4 regions of the Mesorhizobium sp. M1322 genome follow, and region 2 is predicted to be linked to each of the others. Evidence: predicted binding sites of a transcription regulator. Region 2 holds the regulator's gene; each other region holds the start of a gene.
What was found. The regulator PhoB, encoded in region 2, activates phosphate uptake and scavenging genes when phosphate is short. The targets are predictions, from matches to a motif close to TGTCATNNANCTGTCAT.
Positions count from the first base shown of each region.

Region 1 (2,197 bases), on a different contig from region 2:
AAGCAGGCCCTGGATGACGCCGTCGTAGTCGGCGGCGGGGAACAGCGAAACTTTCTCGACACCGAGGACTTCCTTGATGTGGTCGGCGAAGCACTGGTAGTTGCGCAGACGGTCGGCTTCGTTCTCGCCGCCCAGAATGCCGACGCGGAACTCCTTCAGCTCCTGTGCATGGACCGCGCCCACCGCCATGGCGAGGATGGAAACGGCGCCGAAAAGTATCTTTCTGAACATTTCGTCTCTCCTGTTGGTTCCGGCGTCGCGCCGGCAGCGTTCGAATTTTGACAGCGCCCATGACGCGGGCTGGCGATCCAGGCGCTCTTTTGCCTGTCCATGACCTTCCGTATACCGGTATCCACTTGTCGGGATCATGGAGCTAGTAGCCAAGAAATGCAGGCTCGAGCGGTCCGGCGGATGCGGCGATTTTTTGCTTGATGGTGACGCTGGTCGAAGTGATGGCCTCGGAGATTTCGCCGCCATTGCTGTCGGCGCCATAGACCATGCGCACGGCCTCCCGGTTGAGCTCTTCGGGCGGGCCGTCGAACACCACCTTGCCGGCGGCCATGCCGATGATGCGCTTGCAATAGGTGCGCGCGGTGTCCAGCGTGTGCAGATTGGTGACGACGGTGAGGCCCTCGCGCAGATTGATGTCCTGCAGCGAATCCATCACCACCTTGGCGTTGAGCGGATCGAGCGAGGCGATCGGCTCGTCGGCGAGGATGACCTTCGGCTGCTGCATCATGGCGCGGGCAATCGCAACGCGCTGCTGCTGGCCGCCGGACAAGGTACCGGCCGGCTGCAGTGCCGTGCGGGCAATGTCGAGACGCTCGAGCGCGGCGATCGCCTCGGCCCGTTCCTCGCGGGAGAAGACGCCGAGTAGATTGACGACGGTCGAGCGGTGATTGAGCCGGCCGAGCAGCACGTTGGTCAGCACGTCGAGACGCGGCACCAGGTTGAACTGCTGGAAGATCATGGCGCAGTCGCGCTGCCAGCGCCTGAGCAGCGAACCGCGCAGGCCGGAGACTTCGGCGCCGTCAAAGAAAATCGACCCCTGGCTCGGATCGATGAGGCGGTTGATCATGCGCAAAAGCGTCGACTTGCCGGCGCCCGAACGGCCGATAATGCCGACCATCTGGCCGTGCGGGATCGAGATGTCGACGTTGCTGACGGCGGTGTTCCTGCCAAACCGGCGGGTGACGCCGCGGATTTCGAGCGTGGCTGAGGTTGCTGACATAGGCAAGTTCCAGTCCAGTCGCATTTCGAAGGTCGGTTAACCTTCGCTAGCGCAGCCGCATGAAACTGCGGTGTCGGATTGATGTCAGTTTTGTTACCGCCCACAGGCCAGAGACGGCGCGCCACCCCCTTCAGCCGCCGTACTTCTCCAGAAACGCTTCCGCCGAAAGCGCGCGAAAATCGCCCAGCGCGGCGCGCAGGCGGCCATGGTCCCAATCCCACCAGGCAAGTGCCTGATAGCGTTCCGCCGTGCGGTGGTCGAAGCGTTCGCGGATCGGCTTCGCCGGCACGCCGCCGACGATGGTGAAGGGCGCGACATCTTTCGATACTACGGCGCCGGCACCGACCGCCGCGCCGTCGCCCACGGTGACGCCAGGCAGGATGGTCGAGCCGTGGCCGAGCCAGGTGTCATGGCCGATGGTGACGCGTTTGGCGCGTCGCTGGGCGAAGAATTCGCTCTCGTGCTCGGCGTCGTCCCAATAGTCCGAGGCGCGATAGGTGAAATGGTGCAGCGTCGGCCGCCAGGTGGGATGATTGGTGGCGTTGATGCGCACATTGGCGGCGATGTTGGCGAATTTGCCGATCGTCGCGCACCAGACGCCGCAGTCCTGCATCATGTAGGAATAGTCGCCGAGCGTACTTTCGGAAACCCGGCAGCGGTCGGCGATCTCGGTCCAGCGGCCCAGCGTCGAGTTCTCGACTTCCGCCGTCTCGTGGACCAGCGGCGCTTCCGACAGTTTTCTGGTCATGCGGCGATTTTTCCGGCGGCAAAAGCGGTCACGTCGATGACGCGGTCGGCCACCGCCTCGCGCACGTCGTGGTCGTGGAAGATGCCAAGCAGGGCGACGCCTGCCGCCTTCTTGGCCGCGATCAGCGCAATCACCACGTCGCGGTTTCTGGCGTCGAGCGAAGCGGTCGGTTCGTCGAGCAGCAGGATCGGATGCTCGGTGATGAAGCCACGCGCGAT
Region 1 is NZ_JAMYLP010000009.1:42,120-44,316, forward strand. Features, by position in the region: gene phnD (phosphonate ABC transporter substrate-binding protein) at 1-231, opposite strand, end outside; gene phnC (phosphonate ABC transporter ATP-binding protein) at 374-1,231, opposite strand; gene NKH12_RS05665 (DapH/DapD/GlmU-related protein) at 1,362-1,979, opposite strand; gene phnL (phosphonate C-P lyase system protein PhnL) at 1,976-2,197, opposite strand, start outside.
Region 1: phnC (phosphonate ABC transporter ATP-binding protein) is a predicted target of PhoB. The motif match lies at 1,302-1,318, and genes of this name have one in related genera.

Region 2 (2,197 bases):
ATTTCATCGCCATCCTGCTCTCGCACGGCATCGGTATGGGGCTGGTGCTGAAGGGCGAACTGTTCACCGGCACCCATTCCTCAGGCGGTGAATTCGGCCACATGATCCATCGGCCGGGCGGCGCGCTTTGCCGCTGCGGGCGGCGTGGCTGCGTCGAGGCCTATGCCGGCAACTACGCCATCTGGCGCAACGCAAGGCAATTGAGCGAGAACGCCGAGCCGGTCGCCGATGTCAGCGACGCCGAGATGCGGGCACTGGCGGCCCAGGCGCGCCAGACGGACGGACCGGAGCGCGAAGCCTACCGCAAGGCCGGCGAAGCACTCGGCTTCGGGCTCGGCAGCCTGTTCGCGCTGATCGATCCGGCGCCGGTCGCCATGGTCGGCGCCAGCGCTGCCGCCTTCGACCTGATCGAACCGGCCCTGCGCGAGGCCATCGCCCAGACCGCCGGCGGCCAGCATTCGGGTTCGATTTCCTTCGACACCGAGCCGAACGAACTGCCGCTGATCCGCGAAGGCTGTGCCATGCGGGCGCTGAGCTTCGTCGACCAGGAGATTTTCGCGCCGGGCATCCAGGCGCGAGCCGGCTCGGTCGGAAAGAACGTGGCTTGAATTCGAAGGCAGGGATCGCCGGATCGCGACTTGGGGTGCGTTGATTCAGGTCAGGCCGAGTCGAGAATGGTGGGTTCCGAGAACCGGAGCGGAGCGTACTTTTGGGTACGTGATGAGCGGAAGCGCAGGAAGCCGCCGGTCGCAGGCCGGCATCACCCTGAATATCAGCTAGTCTTCCCTGATCGCATAGCCCGCGCCGCGGATGGTGCGGATGACATCAGGCATGCGACCATTGTTGACCGCCTTGCGCAACCGTCCGACATGGACGTCCACCGTGCGCTCGTCGATGTAGATCGTCTCGCCCCAAACATTGTCGAGCAACTGGCTGCGCGAGAAGACCCGACCCGGGTGCCGCATCATGAATTCGAGCAGCCGGAACTCGGTTGGCCCGAGCCGGATCTCGCTCTTCTTGCGATAGACCCTGTGCGATTCGCGATCGAGCACGATGTCGCCGACCTTAAGCACGCTGGACAGCACTTCCGGCTTGGCGCGGCGCAGCAGCGCCTTGACCCTGGCCATGAATTCCGGCGTGGAGAACGGCTTGACCAGATAGTCGTCGGCTCCGGTGGAAAGGCCGCGCACCCGATCGCTCTCCTCGCCGCGCGCGGTCAGCATGATGATCGGCAGCCGCTCGGTTTCCGGACGCACCCGAAGGCGCCGGCAAAGCTCGATGCCGGAAACCGCCGGCACCATCCAGTCGAGCACCAGAAGATCGGGCACGTTTTCCTGCAGCCGGATTTCGGCCTCGTCGCCGCGCGTCACCACCTCGACCTGATAACCCTCGGATTCCAGATTGTAACGAAGGAGGACGCCCAGCGGCTCTTCATCCTCCACCACCATGATGCGCGGCGCGATCATCGGCCGGTCACTCCTGTCATGTCGCTGGCGCCGACATCATCGTTTCGTCTAGCTTCGGGCGATCCGCCGGCAATTGCTGCCCGGTCACGACAAAGTAGGCGTTTTCGGCGATGTTGGTGACATGATCGCCGATACGCTCGAGATTCTTGGCGCAGAACAGAAGATGCGTGCAGGCGGTGATGTTGCGCGGATCCTCCATCATGTAGGTCAGGAGTTCGCGAAAAACCGCCGTGTATTTCACGTCGATCTTCTGGTCATCGGCGCGCAGTTCTTTCAACGCGCCGGCATTGCGCGACACATAGTGCTCAACCACCCCGCGGAGCTGCACAAGAACGAGATCCGCCATCGCGTCGATACCGTGCGACAGATTACGCGGCGTGGCGCTCTGCCCGACTGCGCTGACCCGCTTGGCTATGTTCTTGGCCAAATCGCCGATGCGCTCGAGATCGCCGGCCATGCGGATTGCGCCAACCACGGCGCGCAGATCTTGCGCCATCGGCTGCCGCTTGGCGATCAGCGTGATCGCGCTATCGTCGAGTTCGCGCTGCCGCGCATCCATGATGGCGTCGTCCGAGACGACACGCTGCGCCATCGCATTGTCTGACGCAAGCAACGCGCGGATCGAGGCTGCGACCATCGCGGCGGCGAGCTCGTCCATGTCGCGGATCAGCCTGTCGATGTGCTCCAGTTCCTCGTCGAAAGATGCGACGGTGTGTTCACCCATGATACTG
Region 2 is NZ_JAMYLP010000025.1:24,523-26,719, reverse strand. Features, by position in the region: gene NKH12_RS12300 (ROK family protein) at 1-608, shown strand, start outside; gene phoB (phosphate regulon transcriptional regulator PhoB) at 777-1,466, opposite strand; gene phoU (phosphate signaling complex protein PhoU) at 1,483-2,190, opposite strand.

Region 3 (2,197 bases), on a different contig from region 2:
GCTCGACGATCTACACGCTCGTGCGCTCGCTCGTGGATGCGGGCCTGCTGGAAATGGCCGGCGACGGCAATCGGGTCTATTTCGGGAAGAAGCTTTATCTCTACGGAATGGACTATGTGCGCGGCAACGACTTGCTCAGGCGAGGGCGTCAGGAAGTCGACAATCTGTCGCGCGAAACAGGCGAGACATCCGAATTGTGCATGCTGCAAAGCGGCCGCTACACGATTGTCCATTCAAGCCCGGGCACCAGGCCGTTCCGGATCAGTTCGGCCACAGGTCTGCAGATCCCGCTTCCCTGGACCGCATCCGGGCGGTTGCTTCTCGCCGGTTTCGAAAGGGCCGTAGTCGAAGACATGGTGTCTGAGGACGATCTCGTCCTGCCAGACGGCCGCAGATTGCTGCTGGACGACTTCATAGCCGATATCGCTACGGCTGGGGCTGCCGGCTACTGTGTAACCTCAGGTCTTGTCGACGCCTATACAAAATGCCTTGCCGCGCCAGTCTTTTCAGCTGCCGGCAAGGTCGAGGCGACGATATGCCTGGTGGTTCCAATCGACACTTCCGAGGAGAAGACCGGCGATCTCATCGCCCTGCTGCGCGAACGCGCCGCGAGGCTTTCGATCACCGGATGAGCAGGTTTTTGCCGCAACGGTAAGTGGGATTCGCTCACGCGATGATGTCGGGGATGATCCGGTCTTCCAGCGCCATCAGCCGGTCTTTCAGGAAAAGTTTTTTCTTCTTCATGCGCTGGATCTGCAGAGGGTCGCAATTCATGGCGATCATCGCGTTGATGGCCGCGTCGAAATCGGCGTGCTCCTGCTTCAGCCGAGAATATTCGAGGCGGATATCAGCCTGTTCCTGTTCGGACATTATCTACCGTCTGCACGTCTGCGGCGCCCAAAAATGGGCCTGATTGGGCGAGGCCGGAGGTATCTTGCACCGGCGCGCAGCCAATATCACATTTCGTATTGTCGTGGAATGCTACCACGCAGCATTCGACATCGATGCCCGATAGTGGCACACTGTCATTATGCCGTCACAGAAGCGGACTTGCGGTGGACGCGCCTTGACGGCTGCAATCGAGGAAACCATGAAAGGGAGAACCAATCATGTCTCTTGCATCCCATCTTGATGAGCTGCAGCGGAAACACGGCGACATCGAACGCGAAATCGATGATGCGATGAACCATCCATCGGTCGACGACCTCGAAATCGTGAATCTCAAGCGGCGCAAGCTGGCACTCAAGGACGAGATTGAAAAACTGAAGGCGAAACCGACCAAGCACTGACGCTCTTCTACAGCGCCGCGCGTCATTTGGACGCGCAAAGGACGCTGTAGTACTTCTGATTTGACGCATGATCCCCAGCGAAAATCGATTCCGATTTTCGGGGGCATGCGCAGGGGTAGCTGCGCCCCTTTCGGCGCGCGACCATCCTTCCGGTGGCAGCCATGCCGCTGGAATCCCCTTTATTTTGTTCGAGCGACATGGACACGACAATGGTTGGCGCCGTCTTCCTGCTATCGATTTAGCAGGTCTGCCTGCCTGCCGCCATTGACAAGCCATCTTTGCTCCTCCACCTCATGCCCGGACCTTCTACAGCGCCGCGCCTCCTTTCGGACCCGCGAATGACGCTGTATTTTGATTTTTGCGCATGATTGTTTCCGGAAACCGATTCCGGAATTCGGCGCTAACAAAGGGCAGCCGGCCATGACCGGATATTTTTCTTCTCCCTTCCTGCGCCGCACGTCGGTCGGTGTCGATGTCGGCGGCGTGATGGTCGGCGGGGGTGCCCCTGTCGTCGTGCAGTCGATGACCAACACCGACACCGCCGATGTCGACCAGACAGTCGCTCAAGTTGCGGCCCTGCATCGCGCCGGCTCCGAGATCGTGCGCATCACCGTCGACCGTGACGAGAGTGCTGCCGCTGTGCCCGCCATCCGCGAGCGGCTCGAACGGCTCGGCATCGATGTGCCGCTGGTCGGCGATTTCCACTATATCGGCCACAAGCTGCTCGCCGACCATCCGGCTTGCGCCGAGGCGCTGGCCAAGTACCGCATCAATCCCGGCAATGTCGGCTTCAAGGACAAGAAGGACCGGCAGTTCACGGCGATCGTCGAGATGGCGATCCGGTACGACAAGCCGGTGCGCATCGGCGTCAACTGGGGGTCGCTCGACCAGGAGCTTCTGACCCGGCT
Region 3 is NZ_JAMYLP010000008.1:20,037-22,233, reverse strand. Features, by position in the region: gene NKH12_RS04990 (IclR family transcriptional regulator) at 1-632, shown strand, start outside; gene NKH12_RS04985 (YdcH family protein) at 667-870, opposite strand; gene NKH12_RS04980 (YdcH family protein) at 1,110-1,289, shown strand; gene ispG (flavodoxin-dependent (E)-4-hydroxy-3-methylbut-2-enyl-diphosphate synthase) at 1,710-2,197, shown strand, end outside.
Region 3: NKH12_RS04980 (YdcH family protein) is a predicted target of PhoB. The motif match lies at 1,024-1,040, and genes of this name have one in related genera.

Region 4 (2,197 bases), on a different contig from region 2:
AGCGTCCTTCGCAGAAGGCTGCGACGTGCTTCTGGTTGATGCGGCCATGGAGGAGGGCGACGGCAGGTTGCTCAAGCGCCTTCGCCAGAGCGGCTTTGCCGACTGCGAGGCGATCACGCTGATCGCGCCGACCGACCGCGGCATGCTGGGCGAGTTCCGCGCCAGCGGCTACGCCACCTTCCTGGCAAGGCCGGTGCGTGGCGAGACTCTGCTGCGCGTCCTTTTGACGAGCAGCGTACCCGCCCTCCTCCAGCCACAGCCGGAAAAGCGCGGCGCACCATCCGTCCGCGCCATTAGCAGCCGCCAGCAGGGCCTGTCCGTGCTGATCGCCGAGGATAACGACATCAACGCCATGCTTGCCCGCGCCACGCTGCTAAAGGCCGGGCATCGAGTGAAAGTGGTCGGCAACGGCAAGGCCGCCGTCGAGGCCGTCACTGGCACCGGCCGCAAGCACCGCTTCGACGTGGTGCTGATGGACCTGCACATGCCTGTCATGGACGGGCTGGACGCCATCGCCGCCATCCGCCGGCATGAGGAGGAAACCGCCGTGCCGCCGGTTCCGATCATGGTGCTTTCGGCGGACAGTCAGGAAACGACCCGCCACGCCGTGCTCGCCCATGGCGCCAGCGGCTTCGTCACCAAGCCGCTCGACCCCGACGCGCTTGTCCATGCGATCGAGGGCCACGTCGCCGCGTGATCCGCCGGCTGTCCCTCCTGGCTTCCCTGCGTAACATAGCCGGTTGAAAGGATTACCCAGCCGACGAAGTATTGCCCGCAGCACCGTATCACGGTACTGTCACAATCCTGTTGCACCTACACCGTATCCCCGTGCCAAGAGGGATGGCTCGAAGGAGAATCACTCGTGCATACAGTTATGCCGGAATGTGACGCTCGGCCGAACGCCAGCGGTGCTTTGCTCACCGGGCGGAACGTCGATGCCGTCATAAAAGGCGAAGCGCTCGGCCGTATCGGCAATCTCGAAGTGCGGCTCGCCCGCAACGAGGCCGAGATCGCCGCCGCGCAGGAAGTGCGCTACCGGGTGTTCTATGACGAGCTCGGCGCCAGGAAGAACCTGTTCCAGGTGCAGGACCGCCGCGACGCCGACCATTTTGATCCGCTTTGTGATCATTTGCTCGTCTTCGACACCTCGCTGTCCGGTCCCGAGCATCGCCGCATTGTCGGCACCTATCGCCTGTTGCGGCAGGAAATCGCGGCAGCCGCCGGCGGCTTCTATTCCGAGGGCGAGTTCGAGCTGACCAACCTCATCGCCCGCCACCCCGGCCAGCGTTTCCTCGAGCTCGGCCGCTCCTGCGTCTTGCCGGAATACCGCTCGAAGCGCACCATTGAGGCGCTCTGGCAAGGTATTTGGGCCTATATTAACCATTACGGGATCGGCGTGATGACCGGTTGCGCCTCGTTCCCCGGCACTGTTCCGGCGGCGCACGCCGAAGCGCTGACCTATCTCGCCCATCACTGCCGGACGAATTCGGCCTGGGACGTGCGCGCGGTCGCCGGGCGCTACTGTTCCATGGATTTGATGCCGATCGAGGCGGTCAACGCCAAGGCCGCGATCTCGGCGATGCCGCCACTGGTCAAGGGCTATCTGCGCGTCGGCGCGCGCATCGGCGACGGCTGCGTCATCGACCGCGAATTCTCGACGGTCGACGTGTTCGTGGTGATGCCGGTCCAGGAGATCGGCGCCCGCTACGTCAACTATTATGGTGGGGAAGCCCAGCGTTTCGCGGCGTGAGATTCCAGGGAGTAGCGAATAGGAAGTAGCGTGTAGCGGGAGTTCCGCCAACTCGCTGCGGATTGTTGTCCCTATTTGCTACTCACTATTGCTACTCCTTCTCATTTCACGGAATATCTTCCGGCCGCCGACCAGGCCTGCTCTTGTAGGACGGAAAAGCCCAGCCGAATTTGAGCGCGCCGCCGCGCACACAGAAAGCCGCCGCGAAGCCCAGCAGGCCCGAGGCAAGCGGCGGCAGTCCGGCAATATCGCCGAGCGTAAAAAGAGCTGCGCCTGCAAGGGCCGCGGTGACGTAGATTTCCGGTCTGAGCAGCACCGACGGCTCACCGGTCAAGAGATCGCGAAGAATGCCGCCAAGGGTGGCGGTGAGCATGCCGGTGACGATCGAAACGGCCGGCGAACCGGTAATCGTCAGCCCCTTGGCCGCACCCATCACCGAAAAGGCGG
Region 4 is NZ_JAMYLP010000009.1:102,494-104,690, reverse strand. Features, by position in the region: gene NKH12_RS05985 (hybrid sensor histidine kinase/response regulator) at 1-697, shown strand, start outside; gene olsB (l-ornithine N(alpha)-acyltransferase) at 875-1,750, shown strand; gene NKH12_RS05975 (trimeric intracellular cation channel family protein) at 1,857-2,197, opposite strand, start outside.
Region 4: olsB (l-ornithine N(alpha)-acyltransferase) is a predicted target of PhoB. The motif match lies at 795-811, and genes of this name have one in related genera.